Regions from separate parts of the Cellulosimicrobium sp. E-16 genome, predicted to be linked through region 2. Evidence: riboswitches for the same ligand, from Rfam matches in the RefSeq annotation. Region 2 holds a riboswitch; the other holds the start of a gene.
The links. Region 2 has a riboswitch for S-adenosylmethionine ahead of ACN9MS_RS03370 (NADPH-dependent FMN reductase). Riboswitches for the same ligand answer to the same signal wherever they lie in the genome.
Positions count from the first base shown of each region.

Region 1: linked by a shared signal. The riboswitch ahead of ACN9MS_RS19575 (methylenetetrahydrofolate reductase) and the one ahead of ACN9MS_RS03370 (NADPH-dependent FMN reductase) in region 2 are both predicted to bind S-adenosylmethionine.

Region 1 is NZ_CP183974.1:4,444,723-4,455,429, forward strand. It holds gene ACN9MS_RS19515 (carbon starvation CstA family protein) at 1-475, shown strand, start outside; gene ACN9MS_RS19520 (YbdD/YjiX family protein) at 472-705, shown strand; gene ACN9MS_RS19525 (hypothetical protein) at 724-1,185, shown strand; gene ACN9MS_RS19530 (hypothetical protein) at 1,191-1,721, shown strand; gene ACN9MS_RS19535 (hypothetical protein) at 1,714-2,373, shown strand; gene ACN9MS_RS19540 (siderophore-interacting protein) at 2,411-3,229, opposite strand; gene ACN9MS_RS19545 (ABC transporter substrate-binding protein) at 3,348-4,313, opposite strand; gene ACN9MS_RS19550 (sensor histidine kinase) at 4,400-5,593, shown strand; gene ACN9MS_RS19555 (LytR/AlgR family response regulator transcription factor) at 5,590-6,495, shown strand; gene ACN9MS_RS19560 (heavy metal transporter) at 6,492-6,938, shown strand; gene ACN9MS_RS19565 (cation acetate symporter) at 6,935-8,458, shown strand; gene ACN9MS_RS19570 (hypothetical protein) at 8,528-8,791, opposite strand; SAM riboswitch class I at 8,940-9,042, shown strand; gene ACN9MS_RS19575 (methylenetetrahydrofolate reductase) at 9,206-10,201, shown strand; gene metE (5-methyltetrahydropteroyltriglutamate--homocysteine S-methyltransferase) at 10,234-10,707, shown strand, end outside.
Region 2 is NZ_CP183974.1:754,893-765,599, reverse strand. It holds gene ACN9MS_RS03385 (ABC transporter substrate-binding protein) at 1-609, opposite strand, end outside; gene ACN9MS_RS03380 (copper homeostasis protein CutC) at 880-1,677, opposite strand; gene gdhA (NADP-specific glutamate dehydrogenase) at 1,760-3,097, opposite strand; SAM riboswitch class IV at 3,290-3,423, shown strand; gene ACN9MS_RS03370 (NADPH-dependent FMN reductase) at 3,444-4,034, shown strand; gene ACN9MS_RS03365 (flavin reductase family protein) at 4,031-4,600, shown strand; gene ACN9MS_RS03360 (hypothetical protein) at 4,698-5,102, opposite strand; gene ACN9MS_RS03355 (LLM class flavin-dependent oxidoreductase) at 5,463-6,695, opposite strand; gene ACN9MS_RS03350 (aldo/keto reductase) at 6,692-7,717, opposite strand; gene ACN9MS_RS03345 (Dps family protein) at 7,979-8,464, shown strand; gene ACN9MS_RS03340 (MFS transporter) at 8,519-9,955, opposite strand; gene ACN9MS_RS03335 (M20/M25/M40 family metallo-hydrolase) at 10,017-10,707, opposite strand, start outside.

The sequences.
Region 1 (10,707 bases), 900 kb from region 2:
CGTCGCCAAGCGCGGGCGCAGCTACCAGCGCTGGCTGTGGATCGTCGCGGCGCCGCTCGCGTTCACCGCGGTCATCACCATCTGGGCGTCGATCGAGAAGATCTTCTCGCCCGTCCCCGCGGTCGGGTACTGGGCCAACCACAACGCGTTCAAGGACGCTCTCGCGGCCGGCGAGACGTCGTTCGGCACGGCCGGCTCGGTCGAGGCCATGGAGGCCGTCGTCCGCAACACGTTCGTCCAGGGCACGCTGTCGATCGTGTTCGTCGTGCTCGCGATCGTCGTCATCGTCGCCTCGGTCCTCGTGACCGCGAAGGCGCTGCGCGACGGCGGCGGCACGAACCACGAGGACCCGCCCGTGGCGTCGCGCCGCTTCGCCCCGGCCGACGTGCTCGCGACGAAGGCCGAGAAGGAGATCGAGAAGGAGTGGGCGGCGCTGCCGCCCGAGAAGCGTCCTGCCGCGACGGGGCACCGGTGACGGTGCGACAGGGCTCGCAGGGTCCCGCCACGACGGTCCGCGCGACCGTCGTGGCGGGGCTCCGCGCCGTCCGCTGGTACGTGCGGCAGATCATGGGCGACGACGCGTACGCGACCTACGCCGCGCACCAGCGCGCGGTGCACCCGGGCGGGGTCGTGATGACCGAGCGCGAGTTCTGGCGCATGCGCCACGCCGAGCAGGACGCCAACCCGGGCTCGCGCTGCTGCTGACGGCCTAGGCTCGGCGCCGTGCTGCGCGTACCCGTCGACCTGCTCCTCCCGCGGGTCTCGACCGCCGACGTCCGGCGCCGCGCCGCGGAGCTGCCCCGCCGCGGGCAGGAGGTCCGGTTCCGCGTGCGTGGCGACGTGCTGGTCGCGCGCCGCTGGGCCAGCGGTGCGCACGCGAGCGGTCACAGCGTGCTGCGGGCCCGTCTCACCCAGGAGCCCGACGGCGTCCGGGTGCGCGGGGCGGTCGCGCCGAGCGGGCTCGACCTGCTCCTGGTCGCGATCTGGCTCGCCGCGGCCGGCGGGCTCGCGACGCTCGGCGCCGTCTACCAGAGCGGGGTCGCGTGGTGCGCGGCGCTCCTCCCGCTCGCGTTCGGGGCCGCCTTCGCCGCCTGGCTCCCCGGGGCCGCACGGGCCGGTCACGACGCCCTGCTCCCGACGCTCTCCGGCCTCGGCGAGATTCCCGACCCGGACCGGCTACGGTGACGGGCGTGGCTCGCCCTCCCGTCCCCGTCACGCTCGACCCGCCGCGGGGCCAGATCCCCACCGTCTCGGTCGTGCTCGCCACCGACCCGTCGACCGCGGCGGCGTGGGTCGCCGAGGCGTTCGGCTCCCAGCGCTGGAAGCGCCGCGCCTCGGACGCCGCCCACCAGGCCGGGGCGGCGCTGTGGGAGATCGGGGGCGCCGGCCGCGCGTTCTTCCTCGACGACCTCGACGTGCTGCGCTGGGTCACCCCGCGCGCGACGGCGTTCGTCTCGCACGGCCGGGCCGTCGCGACGGTCGGGCCCCTCGACCCGGGACCGGGCCAGGCGCCCGCCACGACCGTCGCCCTGTCCCTCGTCGACGGCGCCTTCTCCTGCCGCGAGAGCCTCGGCGCCGTCGCGCGCGGCCTGTGCGACCGCGCCGTCCGCGCCGGGGCGCTGGGCCCCGACGACGGCCCGGTCTGGGCGAACGCCGTCGAGATCCCGGCCGGGTCGCCCCTCCACCCGGCCACGGGGCGAAAGCTCTTCCGCCGTGGCTGAGCCGACGGCCGAGCACACGACGGTCCCGCCCGTGATCGAGCTGGCCATGGGGGACGCCGCGAAGCGTCAGGTGCTGCGCTCCAACATGGCGTTGATCTCGATCCTCGCGCCGCTCGTGGGCCTCGCCCAGCTCCCCGCGGCGATCACGGGCGGGAACCTGGCGCTCGCCGTCGGGTTCCTCGTCTTCGCGCTGTCCATGATCCCGCTGACGTACGCGATCGGGCGCCGCATGGTCGACCGCGCGCGGATCGTCCTGGGCGACGGGACGTACACCGTGCACGGGTGGGGCCGGACGAAGCGGTTCACCGTCGCGGACGTCGACCGCGTCGTCACGGTGGACCGCATGGCGTTCGGCATGTCCGGGGCGACGCACCACCTCATCGTCCTCGGCCCGACGAAGCGGCTGCTCCTGCTCGTCGGGCAGATGTGGGACCGCGACCAGCTCTCGACCGTCGCGCTCGACCTCGCGCGCCGCGGCGTCCCGCTCACACCCTGGCACCAGCCGGTCACGCCGGCCCGGCTCCGCGCGTTCGACCGGCGGCTCGTGCCCTGGCCGCAGGCGCACCCGGTCGCCCTCGGCCTGCTCGTCGGGCTCGGCACGCTCCTCGTCCTCGTGGTGCTGTTCGTCGTCCTGGTCACGATCTTCGTCTGAGCGTCGCGAGGGGCGCCCCGGAGGACACGGGCGGTCCTCAGGCTCGCGCCGCGCCGCCGTCCGGCGAAGGTCGACGCCGGGCCCGGTCGTGCCAGTAGCCCTGCGCGTGCACGCGCGACCTCTCGATCCCCGCCGCCACGAGCTCGGCGCGGACCCGCGCGACGGTGGCGCTCTCCGTCGCGCACCACGCGTAGAAGCCGGTACCCGCGTCGGCCGCGGACCGGCCGTGCTCCGCGGCCCAGTCCCGGACCGCGCCCAGCACGGCCCGCTCGGCCCGACGGCGATGCCGGGGCACGTGCTCGACGCGCACGGCCCCGGGCACGTCGCCGACCGGCGCGTCGGCCGGGTCGTCGGCCTCCACGAGCACGTGCGCCCGCACGTCCGGACGCAGGCTCGCGAGGATGCCGCGCACCGCCGGCGCCGAGGTCTCGTCACCGACGAGCAGCACGTGCGCGACGTCGGGCCCCGGGTCCCACTGGGTGCCGTGGTCGGTCACGCCGAACCGCGCGTGCGGCGCCGAGAGCAGCACCCGGTCCCCGGGCGCCGCGCGGCGTGCCCACGCGCTCGCGGGTCCGGCGGGCTCGTGCAGGTACAGGTCGAGGTCCACCTCGGCGTCCTGCGGCCGCACGGCCACGGGCGTGTACGAGCGCATCACCGGTCGCTCGACGTCGTCGAGCGCGGACCACTCGCGCCGCCACGCGCTCTCGACCGCGAGCCCCGCACGCCGCGCGAGCAGGTCCGCCCCCGGCCCGGGGAGCAGGATCTTCACGCGCTGGTCGAGCCCGACGTCGGCGCACCCCGCCAGGTCCGGGCCGGCGAGCGTCACGCGCACCAGGCACGGGCCGACGTCGTGCACGCGCGCGACCGTCGTCGGGAAGAGGACGTTGGGCGAACGGTGGAACCGGCACCCCGCCGCGCTCCCCACCGTGCTCCCGGGCGGGCTCCCGACCGTGGCCGAGGACCCGGCCGGCCGGTCAGGACCCAGCACGGTCCTGGAGGAACTGCTCGAGGTCGTCGAGCACGGCCTGGCCACCGAGCGGGCCGACGCCGCTGATCCAGGACGACTGGTCGACGACGCGCACGTCGGGGAAGGACCCCGCGTTGAGCGGGATCTCGGCCGGGACCGCGGCCGGGTCGGCCGGGTCGGCTGCCGAGACGAGGACGAGGTCGGCGGCGGCCTCGGTCACGCGCTCGGGCGACAGGTCGACCGAGATGTCCTCGCCCCAGTCCTGCTCCGGCGTCGAGAACCCGACGCACTCGAGCGTGCTGCCCGCGAACGACCGCGGGCCGTAGGCGGACACGATGCCGTCGCGCGGGCGCAGGAGCTGAGCCGTCCCGGAGACGTCGTAGTCCTCCTGGAGCTGGGCGCACCGCTCGTCGTAGGCGTCCAGCAGGGCCTGGGCGTCGGTCTCGCGGCCGAGCGCGCGGCCCACGAGCAGCACGTTCTCCTGCCAGGGGTCGGTCTGCGTCGCCATGAACACCGTCGGCGCGATCCCCGCGAGCTGGTCGTAGAGGTCGGCGTGGCGCGACTCCGTGCCGAGGATGAGGTCCGGCTCGAGCGCGGCGACGGCCTCGAGGCTCGGCTCGGGCACCGTGCCCACGACCTCGATCGCCTGCGCGTCCTCGCCGAGGTACGCCGGCACGCCGGCCTCGACGCTCAGCACGGCGGCGCCGACCGGGACGACGCCCAGCGCGACCGCGGTGTCCGTCTCCACGGGCTCGAGCGTCACGACGCGCTGCGGCGCCGACGCGAGCTCGGCGGTCCCGCGCGCGTGCTCGACGGCGTACCCCGCGGCGGTGGCGTCCACCGTCGCGGTCGGCGCGGGCTCCACCGGCCCCGACGAGCAGGCGGCGAGCAGGGCGGAGGCGAGCACGAGGGCACCCGCGAGGGCGCCGCGGCGCGCGCGGAGGCTGGACGATGTCGTCCGGGAGATCGGCACAGGGGTTCCTTCATCACGAGTAGGTTTGCCTCACCTTACCTGGCGGCGGAGGCGGGAGACGACGCGTCGCTGGTTACGATCGCTGCATGTCCGGGCCCGTGTTCGCCGGCGCCGTCGCCGGTCTCGTCGTGGGCGTGCTGCTCACCCTCGGGCTCGTGCTCGCCTGGCGGCTCGCGCGCGGGTCGCGCGAGCTCGGGAGCGACTCGGACCGCGCCACGTTCCGCACCCTGCACCTCGCGTCGCGCGCCGCGACGCACCTGCGGGGCGGGCTCGACGGCGACGACGTCGGCCGGGCCGCCCGCTCGCTGCGCCAGCTCCTCGGCGCGGACGCGCTCGCCGTCGTCACCGCCGAGGGCGCGGTCGCGCTCGACGGCAGCACGACCCTCGAGCCCGACGCGCGCCGGGTCGCCGAGCGCGTGCTGGCCACCGGCCGGCGGCACGTCGAGAGCGGGGCCACCGGGCACGAGGGTGGCGACGTCGCGGACGCCGTCGGGGCCCCGGTCGTCGCGGGCGGTCGCGTCGCGGGCGTCGTCGTCGCGTTCGCGGGCACGGTCCGCCCCCCGCTCGTGCGCGCGACGGGCGAGGTCGCGCAGTGGTGCTCCGCGCAGCTCGAGCTCGGCGAGCTGGAGGCGTCGCGCACCGCGCTCGCGCAGGCCGAGCTGCGCGCGCTGCGCGCCCAGATCAGCCCGCACTTCGTCTACAACGCGCTCGGCGCCATCGCGTCGTTCATCAGCACGGACCCGGAGCGGGCGCGCGACCTCGTGCTCGACTTCGCCGACTTCACGCGCTACTCGTTCCGGGGCCGCGGCGACTTCACCACCCTCGCGGACGAGCTGCGCTCCATCCACTCGTACGTCGAGCTCGAGCGCGCCCGGTTCGGCGAGCGCCTCGCCGTGACCCTCCAGATCGCGCCCGAGTCGCTGACGACCGTCATCCCGTTCCTGTCGGTGCAGCCGCTCGTCGAGAACGCGGTCCGGCACGGCCTGGAGCCCCGGGAGCGCGGCGGGACGATCGTCATCACCGCGCGCGACGAGGGCACCCAGACGGAGATCACCGTCGAGGACGACGGCGTCGGCATGGACCCCACCGTCGTGCGCGAGCTCCTCACGTCCCGCGGGAGCGAGCACGTGGGCCTGCGCAACGTCGACCGGCGCGTCCGCCAGCTCTACGGCGACGACCACGCGCTCGACATCGAGACCGCGCCCGGCTCCGGCACGCTCGTGCGCCTGCGCGTGCCGCGGTCCCAGCCCTTGCACGAGACGGAGGTGAGCGTGCCATGACCGGAACCGACCCGACACCCGGACGGACCCCGGGACGGACGCCCGATCAGCCGCCGACCCCCGGCTCCGAGACCAGGGACCCAGGCACCGACGTCGGTCTCGACGTGCTCGTCGCCGACGACGAGCGCCCCGTGCTCGACGAGCTCGTCGCCCTGCTGCGGCGCGACCCGCGCGTGCGGACAGTGCTCGGGGTCGCGACCGGCTCGGAGGCGCTGCGCGAGCTCTCCTCGCGCACGGTCGACGCGGCGTTCCTCGACATCCACATGCCCGGACTGACCGGCCTCGACCTCGCCCGCGCGCTCTCGCGCTTCGCCGACCGGCCCGCCGTCGTGTTCGTCACGGCCGACGAGGCCCGCGCGCTCGAGGCGTTCGACGTGGAGGCGGTCGACTACGTGCTCAAGCCCGTGCGCCGCGAGCGCCTGACGCGCGCCGTCGACCGGGTCGTGGAGCGCGTCGCGGACCGCGCGGGCCGCGCCGGCGGGGCCGCGCCGGACGCCGGGTCGACGCCCGCGAGCGCCGCTCCCCCGGCCGTGGGGTCCGGCGCGGGGTCCGAGGTGCCGGAGGACGAGACCCTCGTCGTGACGGTCGGGACGACGACGCGCCTCGTCCGCCGCAGCGCGGTGCGGTGGGTGCAGGCGCAGGGCGACTACTCGCGGCTCGTGACGGACACCGAGCAGTTCCTCGTGCGCGAGCCGTTGTCCGACCTGGAGGAGCGGTGGGCCTCGGCCGGGTTCCTGCGCGTCCACCGGTCGTACCTCGTGGACCGGGCCGCCGTGACCGCGGCGCGGTTCGGCGGGGCGCAGCCCGCGCTCGTCGTCGCGGGCCACGAGGTCCCCGTGAGCCGCCGCATGGTCCCGGCGGTGCGCGAGGCGCTGCTCGGCCCGCACCGGGGACCGTCGTGAGCGACACCGGCCCGACCCCGCCCGCCGAGCGCGTGCGCGTCCGGTCGACGGACGCGCGAACCGACGCCGGGCCGCCGTCGGGCACCCCGCGAGGTCGCCCCGAGGAGCCGGACGACGACGTGGCCCACTACACGCGCGGCCTCGTCCGGGCGCAGCTCCGCCTCGGGCTCGCCTGCGTGGTCTCGTTCCTCGCCGTCGTCGCGCTGCTCACGGTGACGATGAGCGCGGTGCCCGCGCTGGACGCCGTGGTGATCCTCGGCGTCCCGCTCCCCTGGCTCGTGCACGCGTACGGCTTCTACCCCGTGATCGTCGCGTTCGCGGTCGTGTTCGCCGTCGCGGCGGCGCGCAACGAGCGCCGGTACCGCGCCCTCGCCGAGGGATCGGTCGGGCCCGCCGAGGCCGGCCCGGACGAGGCAGTCCCCCACGAGGCGGACGCCCCGTGAGCGCGCTGCCCCTCGTCGCGATCGGTCTGCTCCTGCTCGCGACCGGCCTCATCGGGTTCTACGGCCTGCGCATCTCCCGCACCACGAGCGACTTCTTCGTCGCGTCGCGCACGGTGCGCCCGGTGTGGAACGCGTCGGCGATCAGCGGCGAGTACCTGTCCGCGGGCACGTTCCTCGGCCTCTCGGGGCTCGTGCTGCTCTCCGGCGCCGAGGCGTTCTGGTTCCCCGTCGGGTACGCGGCCGGCTACCTGCTCGTCCTGCTGTTCGTCGCCGGCCCGCTGCGCCGCAGCGGCGCGTACACGATCCCCGACTTCGTCCACGCCCGCCTCGACTCCGTCGTCGCACGCCGCGTCACGAGCGTCCTCGTGCTCGTCATCGGGTGGCTCTACGTGGTGCCGCAGCTCCATGGCGCGGCGCTCGTCATCACGAGCGTCGCGCCCGTCCCGCCGTGGGTCGGGTCGGTCGGGATCGCGGTCGTCGTGAGCGCGGTCGTCGCGGCGGGCGGCATGCGCTCCATCACGTTCGTCCAGGCGTTCCAGTTCTGGGTCAAGCTCACGGCGCTCGCACTGCCCCTCGTGTTCGTGCTCATGGCGCTGGGCGGCGCGTTCGAGCCGGGTGGCGCCACCGTGACCTTCGACCCCGCGGCGGTCTTCCCGCACGACGCCGGCCCCGGCGGCCTCGACGCGTACGCGACCGTGTCGCTCCTGCTCGCGCTGCTGCTCGGCACGACCGGCCTGCCGCACGTCCTCGTGCGCTTCTACACCTCGCCCGACGGCGGCTCGGCCCGCCGGACGACCGTCGTCGTGCTCGTGATGATCAGCGTGTTCTACATGGTGTCCAGCACGCTCGGGCTCGTCGCGCGGGTCGTCGCACCCGACCTCGCCGCGCCCGGCGTCGCCGACACCGTCGTCCTCACGCTGCCGACCCGCCTCGTGCCCGGGCTCGGCGGCGAGCTGCTCGCGGCCCTCGTCGTCGCCGGCGCGTTCGCGGCGTTCCTCGGCACGTCGTCGGGGCTGGTCGTGGCGCTCGCGGGCGTCGTGAGCCAGGACCTGTTCGGCGGGACCGTGCGGTCGTTCCGGTGGTCGGCGGTCGCGTGCACGCTCATCCCGCTCGCGTTCGCGCTCGTCACCATCCCGCAGGGCCTCGTGACGAGCGTCGGCACGGTGTTCGTGTTCGCCGCCTCCGCGCTGTCGCCGGTGATCCTGCTCGGCGTGTGGTGGCGCGGCCTCACCGCGCGCGGCGCGGTGGCGGGGATGGTCGTGGGGTCCGTCCTGTGCGCGACGGCGCTGCTCGCGTCGTCCGCGCTCGTCGCCGCCGGCTACGGGGCCGGCACGTCCGGCACGACGGCGGAGGGCATCCCCGGCGTCGTGCGCGCCCTGCTCGCCCAGCCCGCGGCGTGGACGATCCCGCTCGCGACGGCGACCGTCGTCGTCGTGTCCCTGCTCGACCGCCACGGCCCACCGCTGCGCACCGACCGGTTCCTCCGACGCCTGCACGTCCCGGAGCTCCGGCGCCGTTGACGACGGTGCGGGGCCTGAGATATTTAGCGTAGAAAGCGTGAGATCTGTAGCGCAGGGGCTCTGACCTGGTCAGATCCAGCGCGCGCCGATCTCGTCGTGGAGCTGCTGCGTCTTCTGCACGCGGAGCACGCCGTCCTCGACCGCGGCGTCCAGCCCGACCTCCCGCGCGATCGCGACGATCGCGTCGCGCTGCTCCGGGTGGTCGTCGGCGTCGCCACCGTCCCACAGCTCGAGCCACCGGTCGGTCGGGTCGTCGCTGCCGCAGTCGGCCCACACCCGGCAGATCCGGTCGAGCTCGTCCTGGGTCATGGGGCGGGTCGGGGTGGCGTACACGGCGGGCTCCTGGGTGGGACAGGGTCAGAGGGCGGTCGGGTCCCACCCTAGGTGCGCGCCCCTCGCGTCGACCGCTCGGCACGGACCACGGCACATCTCACCTGGCGGGCACGCTCGACCGCATGTCGGATGGGCCGTAGGATCGTGGCAACCATCCAGAGCGGTCGAGAGTCCTGGCTCGACGACACCGCAGCAACCCGCCGACGGAAGCCTCCCGAGGACAAAGGTGCTAACGCCAGGGTCGATGGAGCGACTAATGGTCTCAGAGGCATCCTTCGCGCACCGTCAGGGCAGCCCGTGCCCGACGGCGGTCGCGCACGCACGCACCCCGGTCGGGACGACGCCGTGAGCGTCGCGGACGCCGTCGGGCAGGCGCACGGCGGCGCGGCCCGTCCGACGGTCTCGTTCGAGCTCATGCCCCCGCGCCGCCCGGACGCGGCGCCGAAGTTCTGGGAGACGGCACGCCGTCTCGTCGCGACCCACCCCGACTTCGTGTCCGTGACGTACGGGGCGGCCGGCACCGACCGCGCGACCGCGCGCCAGGTCGTCGGTCGCCTGCTCCAGGGCACGCCCGTGCTGCCGATCGCGCACCTCACGTGCGTCGGTGCGTCGCGCGAGGACGTCGAGGAAGTCATCAACGACTTCCTCGACGAGGGCGTGCGCAGCTTCCTCGCGCTGCGGGGCGACCCGCCGCGCGACCAGCCGGACTGGCAGCCCGCGCCCGACGGCGTGCGGTCGTCGACCGAGCTCGTCGCGCTGCTGCGCGAGGTCGAGGCGTCGCGCTGCGCGTCCGACCCGGCCGCCGCCCTGCGTGGCGCCGCCCGCCCGCTGACGATCGCCGTCGCGACGTTCTGCGACGGCAACCCCGCCGCCGGCACCACACGGAGCCAGGAGGTGCGCCGCCTGTGGCAGAAGCAGCAGGCCGGCGCGAGCTTCGCGATCACGCAGCTCTTCTACGACGCGTCGTCGTACACCGACTTCGTCGCCGAGGCCCGCGCGGCCGGCGTGACGATCCCCATCCTCGCCGGGCTGCTGCCCACGACGGAGCCCGCGCGGCTCCGCCGCGTCGAGGAGCTCACGGGCGTGCGCGCGCCCCAGCACCTGCTGGACGCGCTCGACGCCCTGCCCGACCCGGAGGCGCAGCACGCCTACGGGATCGCGTACACCGTGGACCTCGCGCAGCGCGTCCTCGACGCGGGCACGCCCGGTCTGCACGTGTACACGTTCAACAAGCACCGCGCCGCTCTTGACCTGCTCGAGGGTGTCCACCTCGGCGGCGGGTCGCGCGGGACCGGGGGCAGCACCAGCGCTGCCGCCGCCCCGCTCGTCCCGGACCTGGCCAGCGGGCCGTGGGTCACCGGCACCTCCCTGCCCACGACGAGCGCCGCCACGCACGGCACGCCCGTCTGACCGGTCCTCCGGACCAGCAAGAGGTTTCGATCATGGCCACTTCCGTACCCTCCCCTACCCAGATTCAGGTCGGCTTCCCCGCGGGCACCGTGCTCGGCTACCCGCGCATCGGGCGTCGTCGTGAGCTCAAGAAGGCCGTCGAGGCGTTCTGGGCCGGCAAGACGTCGGCCGAGGAGCTCGAGGCCACGGCCCGCGAGCTGCGCCTCGCGACCGTCCGCCGGCTCGTCGACCTCGGCCTCGGCGCCGACGACGCGTCCGTCCCCGGGTCGTTCTCCTTCTACGACCAGGTGCTCGACGCCGCGGTCCTCCTCGGGGCGGTCCCGTCGCGGTTCGCGTCGCTCACCGACGACGCCGGGCGCCTCGACCTCGCGGGCTACTTCACCGTGGCGCGCGGCCAGGGTGACGACGCTCCGCTCGAGATGACCAAGTGGTTCGACACGAACTACCACTACCTCGTGCCCGAGATCGGCCCGGACACCCCGATCCGGTTCGTCGACGACCGCGTC
Region 2 (10,707 bases):
GTCGGCCTTGTACGGGCCGGTGCCGACCGGGTTCTCGTTCGCGAACGTCACGAGGTCGTCGACCTCGGACCAGATGTGCTCCGGCACGACGAGCGACGTGCCGAGGAGCTGGACCTCGGACGTGAACTGCGGCGAGTCGAACGTCCACGTCACGGTGTACGGGTCGACGGCCTCGACCGAGATCACGAAGTCGCGCTGGGCGGCCTCGTTGGTCTGCGAGAAGACCACGTCGTCGGCGTCGAAGTCCTCGCCGTCGGTCCACTTGACGCCCTCGCGGAGCTTCACCGTGAGCTCGGTGCCGTCCTCCGACCACTCGAACGACTCGCCGAGGCGCGGCTCCGGCGGGCCGGCCTGCGCCTTGTTGTAGTAGAAGAGCGGTTCGTAGATCGCGCCGTTGGCCGCGTGCAGCGGGTTCGGCGAGTACGGGTTGAAGTTCGCGACGATCGGCGTCTGCGTCCCGGCCCACACGTTGAGCGTGCGGCCCCCGCTCGCGCCCTCGTCGCCGTCACCGTTGCTGCCGCCACCGGAGCAGCCCGCGGCCAGGAGAGTCACGCCGGTCACGAGCGCAACCGCCGTGAGCAGACGCTTGCGCGCCGTGCTTCGAATCATCATCGGTCCTTTCGCATGGACGACGCGTCCTCGCGTCGTTCGTCGTGGCGCCCTGGGGCGTGTGGCAGGAACACTAACTAATCGATCCTGGGTCGCAGACGAATAGGACAGGAAAGTTACCTAACTGAGACATGGCCGACTGCGGCGGTGCTCGGGAAGGGCGACGGCCGGCCCCCGCGTGGCGGGGACCGGCCGGTCGGGCGACGTCGAGACGTGGCGTCGTCGGCGTCGAGCAGGCGTTCGCGGGCGCCCGCGAGCGGAAGGGTGTCGCTACCGCGCGGCGCGGAGCGCCGCGCTCGCCGCCGCGGCGACCTCGGGGTCCGTGACCTCGTAGCCGGCGTCCCCACCACCCCCGGGACCGGCGTCGTCCGCGACGACGCGCTTCGCGGAGAGGTGCACGGCGTCCACGCCGGCGGCCACGAGCGCGCCGACGTCCCGGGGCTGCACTCCCCCGCCGGCCATGACCTGGACGCGGCGGCCCAGGGGTCCGCGGGCGTGCGCCGACATGGCGCGCAGGCGCTCGACGCCGTCGATGCTGCGGGCGGCGCCACCCGACGTGAGCACGCGCACCACGCCCGCGCCGGCGAGCGCGTCGAGGGCCGCGAGCGGGTCTGCGACGACGTCGACCGCTCGGTGGAACGTCACCTCGCGGCCGTCAGCCGCCTCGACGAGGGCGCGCACGGCGGCGACGTCCACGACGCCGTCCGGGGTCAGCGCGCCGACCACGACGCCCGCCGCACCCGCCGCGACCGCGGCCCGGACGTCGCGGACCTGCACGTCGAGGTCAGCCGCCGAGAGGACGAACCCTCCCGGGCGCGGGCGCACGAGGACGTGCACCTCGACGGCAGGCCCACCGCCCGCGGCGTCGGCGGCGGCCACGACGGCCGCCTCCACGAGGCCGGCGCTCGGCGTGAGCCCGCCCGTCGCGCCCAGGCCGACGCACAGCTCGACCCGCCGGGCGCCCACGGAGGCGGCCACCCGGACGCCCTCCGGGTCCTGCACCGCGAGCTCGAGCACGACGTCGCGGCCCGCGCGCACGGCAGGGCCCTCGGGGTCGGTGGTCGTCACTGCGTTCTCCCGTCGTCCGGTCCGACGGCCGTCACGTCGCGCGGCGTGCGCGACGGCGGCCGTCGGCCAGGGTAGACGACGGTCAGATGACGCCGAGGGCGAGGATCGCGTCGGCGACCTTGGTGAAGCCCGCGACGTTGGCGCCGAGCACGTAGTTGCCGGGCGCGCCGTACTCGTCGGCCGTCTCGACGCACCGGTCGTGGATGCCCGCCATGATCTGCGCGAGCCGCTCCTCCGTGTACTCGAACGACCACGAGTCGCGCGACGCGTTCTGCTGCATCTCGAGCGCCGAGGTCGCGACGCCGCCGGCGTTCGCGGCCTTGCCGGGCGCGAACAGCACGCCCGCCTCCTGGAGGAGCGCGACGGCGGAGGGCGTCGTCGGCATGTTGGCGCCCTCGGCGACCGCGACGACGCCGTTCGCGACGAGCTGCTTGGCCGCACCCTCGTCGAGCTCGTTCTGCGTCGCGCACGGCAGCGCGACGTCGCACGGCACGTCCCAGATGGAGCCGTCGGTGACGACGCGGGCCCCCGGGCGACGGGCCGCGTAGTCGGCGACGCGGCCGCGCTCGACCTCCTTGACCTGGCGCAGCAGGTCGAGGTCGACGCCCGCCTCGTCCACGACGTAGCCGGAGGAGTCGGAGAAGGCGACGACGTTCGCGCCGAGCTGCTGGGCCTTGGCGGTCGCGTAGGTCGCGACGTTGCCCGAGCCCGAGACCACGACGCGCCGACCGTCGAGCTCCTGCCCGCGCGTCTCGAGCATGCTCTGCGCGAAGAGCACGGTGCCGTAGCCCGTCGCCTCGGTGCGCACGAGCGAGCCGCCCCACGAGATCCCCTTGCCCGTGAGGACGCCGGACTCGTAGCGGTTGGTGATCCGCTTGTACTGGCCGAACAGGTAGCCGATCTCGCGGCCGCCCACGCCGATGTCACCGGCCGGGACGTCGGTGTTCTCGCCGATGTGCCGGTACAGCTCGGTCATGAACGACTGGCAGAACCGCATGACCTCGCCGTCGGAGCGGCCGCGCGGGTCGAAGTCCGACCCGCCCTTGCCGCCGCCGATCGGCATACCGGTGAGCGAGTTCTTGAAGATCTGCTCGAAGCCGAGGAACTTGACGATCCCGAGGTAGACCGACGGGTGGAACCGCAGGCCGCCCTTGTACGGGCCGAGCGCCGAGTTGAACTCGACCCGGAAGCCGCGGTTGATCTGCACGCGGCCCGCGTCGTCCACCCACGGGACCCGGAAGATGATCTGGCGCTCGGGCTCGCACACGCGCTCGAGGACGGCCGCCTCGACGTAGCGCGGGTGCTTGCGCAGCACGGGGCCGAGCGAGTCGAAGACCTCGCGCACGGCCTGGTGGAACTCGGCCTCGCCGGGGTTGCGACGCAGGACCTCGTCGTAGACGGACTGCAGTCGGCTGTCCATGGGTACTCCTCGTCTGGGCGGAAACTCCTGCTGACGGTACGCCTGTGCCAGAAGTTCCCGTACCGCCGTCTCACTCCCTGCCCACCCGGAGACGTCGCGCAGGTCCCCCACGGACGACACAACCGTCCACCCACTGAGAAACCCGATCGATCTGGTGCAGTTTTCATGGAGCCGTTGCTATACCCGTCCCCAGGTCACGAGCACCAGCGCCAAGCCCCGGCTCGCTGGTCGGCAACCCCCTGTCACGGCGGGGTGCTCCGGGAGATGACCAGGCCGCGCACGACCGGCCCCGCACCCGCGGGACGGCCGCGCGGCAAGCGTGATCGACGACTACTGCGAGGTACACATGACCCACCGCTCCCCCTCCCCGACGGTCCTCGCCGTCTCCGGCAACCCGCGCCCCGGATCGCGGACGCTCGGTGCCGCCGAGACCGTGGCGCACCGCGTCGCGGCCCTCATCGGGGCGACCGACGTCTCGACGATCGACCTCGCGACGTTCGCGACCGAGATCCTCGGCCCCGAGCGCCCCGCGGCGGACGCCGCGCGCGACCGGCTCGCCGCGGCGACCGTCGCCGTCGTGGCGACGCCGGTCTACAAGGCGTCCTACACCGGGCTCCTCAAGGCGTTCCTCGACCTGTACGGCCCGGACGGGCTCGCGGGGGTCGTCGTCGTGCCGCTCGTCGTGTCGGGCAACCCCGCCCACGCGCTCGTCGGCGAGGTGCACCTGCGGCCCGTGCTCGTCGAGCTCGGCGCCGTCGTCCCGACCCGCTCCCTCACGGTCACCGAGCCGCAGCTCGCGGACCTGGGCCCGGTCGTGGACGTGTGGCTCGCCCGCGAGGGCGACGCGCTGCGCCGCGCCGCGACCCCCCTCCCCGCGGACGGCCCGGCGCCCGCCGACCAGGCCGTCGCCGACGCGTTCGCGGGGGTGGCCCGATGACCGCCGAGCTCACCCACCTGGAGGCCCTCCTGGCGGAGCAGGACGAGCCGCAGCTCTCCCCCGACGAGTACAAGTCCGTGTTCCGCGGCCACCCCGCCGGGGTCGCCGTGATCGCGCTCGAGCACGACGACCGCCTCGTCGGGTTCACCGCGACGTCGGTCATCTCCGTCTCGGCCGCGCCCCCGCTGCTCGCGTTCTCGCTCGCGTCGACGTCGTCGTCGTGGCCCGCGGTCTCCGCCGCGCGGACGCTCACGGTGAGCTTCCTCGCCGACCACCAGGACGACGTCTCGGCACGCTTCGCCACGAGCGGCATCGACCGGTTCGCCGACGGCGGCTGGTCCCGCCTCGACACCGGTGAGCCCGTGGTCGACGGCGCGCTCTCCTGGGTCCGCGGCCGCGTCGTGCAGCGCACGCCCGTCGGCGACTCGTACCTCGTCTCGCTGCGGGCGCTCTCGTCGAGCGTCGGCAGGGGCGCCGGCCCCCGCCGCGAGGCGGCCGGCACGCCGTCCCCCCTCGTCTACCACGACCGCACCTACCACCGGATCGGGGACCACTCGGCGCTCTGAGCGCACGCGACGGGCACCACGGGCGAGGGGCCCGACGGCGGACGCACCGCCGTCGGGCCCCTCGCCCGTCCCGTGCCGCCCCTCACGGGTGGACCGGTCACCAGCTCCAGCCGCGCGCGCTCAGCTCGAGCTCCTCGCGGAACCGCTCGTCGTCGCCCGTCCGGAACCCCGCCCGAAGCGGCGCGTCCTCGACCGAGAGCCCGGTGAGCCGGCACGCCTCTCGCAGCAGCGCGTCGTACGCACCCTGGACCGCGAGGTAGTGGTGGGCGCGGGCGAAGACGTCCGGGTCCGCCTCGATCCGCCGCATCTCCGCCGCGAGCTCGCTCAGCCGCACCTGGAGCGCGAGCGTCGCGAGCGGGTCGGGGGGCGTCGGGCGCCGGCGCAGCAGGTGCGGCCTGCTGGTCGTCCGGTGGCTCGGGGGCCGGCCGGCGCGGCGCAGCACCCACCACGCGGCGGCGGCCGTGCACGCCGTCGCGCACCAGACCATCAGCAGCCACGACATCGGAGCCGACCTCTGCGCGGGGAGACCCACCGGACCTCTCCAGTCTAGGTCCGCAGGACGCCGCGGGCCATGGGTCGCGCTCCATCCCCGGACGGCGGCGCCTCGTGAGCGTGGCCCTGTGGGTCGCGGCGCTCCCGTCGGCTTCCTCCTGTTCTCCACCCAGCCGGTGCCGGTGGACGTCCCGTGCCCCCGGGATGTGCGGCCACGGAGACCGCGAGCGCCGTCGTCGCCCCCGCGGCCCTGCTGCTCTGGGTCGCCCAGCTCGTCCTGGCGCTCGTCGGCGTCCGGGCGCGCCGTCCCGGCTGCCCGGGGGCACCCGATGGCTTCGCGCGCACCTCGCCGACGGGGTCGGGAACCGGCTCAGAACGGCACGGCATGGGTGCGTGAAGCGGCGCCGCCGGTGCGTGCGGCGGGAGCGGTGAGACCGCGCGCGTCGAGCAGCGGGCGGACGCCCTCCGCGAACCAGTACGCCTCCTCGAGGTGGGGGTAGCCGGACAGGACGAGCTCGTCGAACCCCGCCGCGCGATACTCCTCGATCAGGTCGGCGACCTCCTCGTGGCTCCCGACGAGCGCCGTCCCGGCGCCGCCGCGCACGAGCCCGACGCCCGCCCACAGCCCGGGGTGGATCTCGAGGTCGCGCGCGCGCCGTGTGGCCGCGAGGTCACCGCCGCCGTGCAGCACGACCATGCGCTGCTGCCCGACCGACCCGGACGAGCCGAGGAGCCGCTGGGCGCCCGCGATCTGCTCGGGCGTGAGGTCGTCGAGGAACCGCTGCGCGACGTCCCACGCGTCGGCCGACCGGTCGCGCGTGATGACGTGCAGGCGCACGCCGAAGCGGATCGTGCGTCCCTGCGCGGCGGCGAGCTCGCGCACGCGCTCGATCTTCTCGCGCGCCTGCGCGGGCGGCTCGCCCCACGTGAGGTAGACGTCGGCCTGGGCGGCCGCGACGGGCAGCGCGGCCTCCGACGACCCGCCGAAGAAGATCTCGGGGCGCGGGTCCGGCGGAGCGGAGGTCCGGGCGTCGGCGATCCGGTAGTGCGCGCCCTCGTACGAGAGCGGCGCGTCGTCCCACACGCCGCGCACGACCTCGAGGAACTCGCGCGTGCGGTCGTACCGCTCGTCGTGCTCGAGCCAGTCGCCGAACCGGCGCATCTCGTTCTCGTCGCCGCCCGTGACGACGTTGAGGAGCAGCCGCCCGCCGGACAGGCGCTGGAACGTCGCGGCCATCTGCGCCGCGAGCGTCGGCGAGACGAGGCCGGGCCGGAACGCGACGAGGAACTTCAGCCGCTGCGTACTGCGGATCAGCGCGGACGTGACGAGCCACGCGTCCTCGCACCACGTCCCCGTCGGTGTGAGCACGCCCTCGTAGCCGAGGCGGTCGGCCGCGACGGCGACCTGCTCCAGGTAGTCGAGCGACGGCGCGCGGAACCCGGTCGCCCGGCCGGGTGTGTCCTTGGCGTGCGCGCCGTCGACGATGCCGCGCGCGTCGCCCGAGGTCGGCAGGAACCAGTGCACGGCGAGCCGGCGGCGGGCGCCCGCCTCGTCAGGTAGGGGCGCGGGTGTCGCGGGCACGGCCACGGCGTCGGCGCTCATCCCGCGAGCAGGTCCGGCTGCGGGTGGCGCACGCCCTCCACGGCCCCGCGCGGGATGGCCGCTCCGATCGCCGCGACGTCGTCCGGGGTGAGCTCGACCGCGGCCGCCGCGACGTTCTGCTCGAGGTACGCGAGGCGCTTGGTGCCGGGGATCGGGACGATGTCGTCACCCTGGGCGAGGAGCCACGCGAGGGCGAGCTGCGCCGTCGTGACGCCGCGCTCCGTGGCGAGCTGCTCGAGCGAGCGGACCAGGCCGCGGTTGTGCTCGAACGCCTCGCCCGCGTAGCGGGCGTGGGCGCGGCGCACGTCGTCCTCGGCGAAGCCGTCCGTCGCGTCGACGGTGCCCGTGAGGATGCCGCGCCCGAGCGGGGAGAACGGCACGAACCCGACACCGAGCTCGCGCAGCGTCGGCAGGACGTCGTCCTCCGGGTCGCGCGTCCACAGCGAGTACTCGCTCTGCACGGCGGTGATCTGGTGGACGGCGTGCGCGCGGCGCACCGTCGCCGCCGAGGGCTCCGAGAGCCCGATCGTCCGGACCTTGCCCGCCTCGACCAGCTCGGCGAGCGCCCCGACGGTCTCCTCGACCGGGACCTGCGGGTCGATGCGGTGCAGGTAGTACAGGTCGAGCCGGTCGGTACCGAGGCGGCGCAGGCTCGCGTCGATCGCGGAGCGCACGTACTCGGGGCGCCCGTCGACGCGACGGCCGTCGGGATGGCCGTCGGCCGGAGGCAGCCCGAACTTCGACGCGAGGACGATCTGGTCACGGTGGGCTCCCAGCACGCGCCCGATGAGCTCCTCGTTACGTCCGTGCCCGTAGACGTCGGCCGTGTCGACGAGCGTGACGCCGAGCTCGAGCGCGCGGCGCAGCACGGCCTCCGCCTCGACGGCGTCCGCGGGGCCGTAGGCGTCCGTCACGGACATGCCGCCGAACCCGACGGCCGCGACGGTGAGCGCGGCGTCACCGGATCCGAGGGTGCGCTGCGGGAGGGCGGGCTGGGTGGCGGTGGCGGGATCGTCGGTCATGACGTCAGCGGACCACTCCGAGCGCCGTCCGGCAAGGGGCTCGGCGGGTCCTCTCACCTGGCGAGAGAACGTGACGGGTCTCGTCGCGGCGGTCCCGCCAGCACGTGTCACCGCAGGTCAGGCACGCCTGTCCTTGCTGGCGGGGACGGGGAATGGTGCCTAGTCTGGAATCGTTCAAGAGAACGAGTCACGAGTCGGCACCGACGGAAGCCGGGTGACCGCCGCACGTTCCGGGAGACCCCCGAGAGAGCGAGGAGCACCATGTCCGCACCCACCATCCACCGCGCCACCGCCCGCTTCGAGGCGTCGGAGGCGCTCCGCTCGCACCTCCAGCGCGTGCTCGTCGCGCTCGTCGACCTGCACGTCCAGGGCAAGCAGGCCCACTGGAACGTCACGGGCCGCGGGTTCCGCGACCTGCACCTCCAGCTCGACGACGTCGTGGACGCCGCGCGCGAGCACAGCGACACCGTCGCCGAGCGCATGCGAGCGCTCCAGGTCGTGCCCGACGGCCGCACCGAGACGGTCGCGACGACGACGGACCTGTCCCCGTACCCGGCCGGGCTCGTCTCCGTCGGCGACACGGTCGACGCGATCGTCGAGCGCCTCGCCCAGACGGTCGAGGTCGTGCGCGAGGTGCACGACGGCGTCGACGCCGAGGACCCGACGAGCGCCGACATCCTGCACGAGATCATCGCCGACCTGGAGAAGCAGGCCTGGTTCCTCTCGTCGGAGAACCGCGAGGCCTGACCAACCCGCCCCGCGGGGTAGAGCCGCCGGTCGCGAGGTAGAGCACCTGGTGCTCTACCTCGCGACCGGCGGCTCTACCTCGTCGAGGGGACGGGCGAGCCGTTCGTCGAGCAAGGACGCCGCCCAGGCGACGAGCGCCAGCGCCGCGACGGCGGCGCTCACGACGACGAGACCGTCGCGGTGGGCGTCGAGGACGCCCGGGACCGCGCCGCTGGTCCGGGCCACGAACGTGCCGGTCATCGCGGCGATGCAGACCGTCGCGGCGACGCGCTGCACGAGCTGGAGCGCGGCGCCGGCGACGCCGCGCTCCGTGCCGGGGGCACCCTCGAGCGTGAGCGCCTGGTTGGGCGAGATCGTCAGCCCGGCGACGGCCCCGGTGAGCACCTGCGAGACGACGAGCACGGCGACCACGGTCGTCGTGGGCGCGACGGCCACCGCGAGCGCCGTGCCCGCGGCGACGAGCGCCTTCGCGCCCACGGCCACGGTCACCCCGCGCCGGCCGAACCTGCGGAACAGCCGCCACGAGAGGTTCGCCGCCACGACCGAGGCGATCGCGCCCGGCGTCGTGACCAGGCCGGCCTGGACCGGGCTGAGCCCCGCGCCGTCCTGGAGGAACAGCATGAGGACGGCGGAGTACCCGAGCGCCGCCCCGAAGCTGAACGCCGCGACGACGCAGCCGAGCACGTAGGTCGGGGAACGCAGGAGCGCCGGCGCGAGGACGGGTGTCCGACCGCGCCGCGCGTAGCGCGGCTCCCACACGACGAGCGCCCCGACGGCGGCCACGAGCACCCCGAGGGACAGCGGCAGCACGACGGCGCGCGGGCCCTCGGCGACGAACGGGACGAGCAGCCCGAGCGTCACGAGCGTCACGAGCACCAGCCCGACGACGTCGAACCCGACGCCGACGCGGCCGCCAGGCGGTGTCCGGCGCCCCGCGCCCGTCGAGCCGCGACGCAGCACGCGCAGGGCGAGGACGGCGACGGCGAGCCCCAGGGGCGCGGCGAGCCCGACGGCGGCGCGCCACCCCGCGGCCGGCCCGAGGGCGGACAGGATCCCGCCGCCGACGAGCGGGGACAGGACCATGGCGAACGCGCCCGTCGAGGCGTACGCCCCGAGCGCACGCGCGCGGGCCGGCCCGGCGTAGTGGTCCTGGAGCAGGCCGATGACCTGCGGGTTCGCGGTCCCGGCGCCGACGCCCTGGAGCAGTCGCGCGGCGACGAGCACGTCGGCGTCGGACGCCGTCGCGCCGACGAGGCTCCCCGCGGCGAACAGGGCCAGCCCGACGGCCAGGGGGCCACCGCGCCCGAGCCGGTCGCCGAGGCGGCCCGCCGGGACCAGCGCGAGCCCGAACGTCAACGAGTACCCGGCGAGGATCCACTGGAGCTGCGCGGTCGTCGCGCCGAGCTCCGTCCGCAACGCCGGTGCCGCGACGGTGAGGATGGCGGAGTCGAGCAGCGTGACGAACCCGGTCGCGAGGCAGACCCTCAGCACGGTCCGTGACGACCGACCGTCCGTCGTCACCGCCACGGCCGGCCGTCGCCAGGATGACCGCTCATCCGAGGTAGCTCGTCACGACGTCGTGGAGCGCGGTGGCCGTGAGGCCGAGGGACTCGACGTCGACGCGCTCGTCGTTCCCGTGGAAGAGGGACCGGAACACCCCGGGGTCCCAGTGCTCGCTGAGCAGGCCGAACCCGTAGGCCGGCACGCCGCGGCGGCGGAAGAAGCGCCCGTCCGTGCCGCCGGTCCCGAGCACCGGCACGACCTCGGCGCCCGCGTGCGCGCGCACGGCGCGCTCGATCGCCTCGTACGCCGCGCCGTCGGTGGGCGACTGCGACGCCTCGCCGAACCAGTCTCCCTCGACGTGAACGTGCTCGCGCAGGTCGCCGAGAGCGTCGTCGAGCAGGTCGGCCACGTCCTGCGGGGTCGCGCCCGGGAGGACGCGGATGTCGAGCGTGACCTCCGCGAGCCCGGGGATGACGTTGGGCTTCGAGCCTGCGTGCAGCACGGTGGGCGCGACGGTCGTGTGGGTCGTGGCGTGCGCGACCGACGCCAGGGCGCCGAGCTCGGGGAGCGCGTCGTCGAGCCGCGCGGGGTCGAGCAGCGCGGCGCGTACGTCGGGCGCGAGGTCGAGCGCGTCGACGTACCGCCGCCACAGGTCGCCGACGACGACGGGGCCCCGGTACTCGGTGATCCGCCGCACGGCCTCGGCCGCGAGCACGATCGCGTTGAGCGACCCGTAGGGC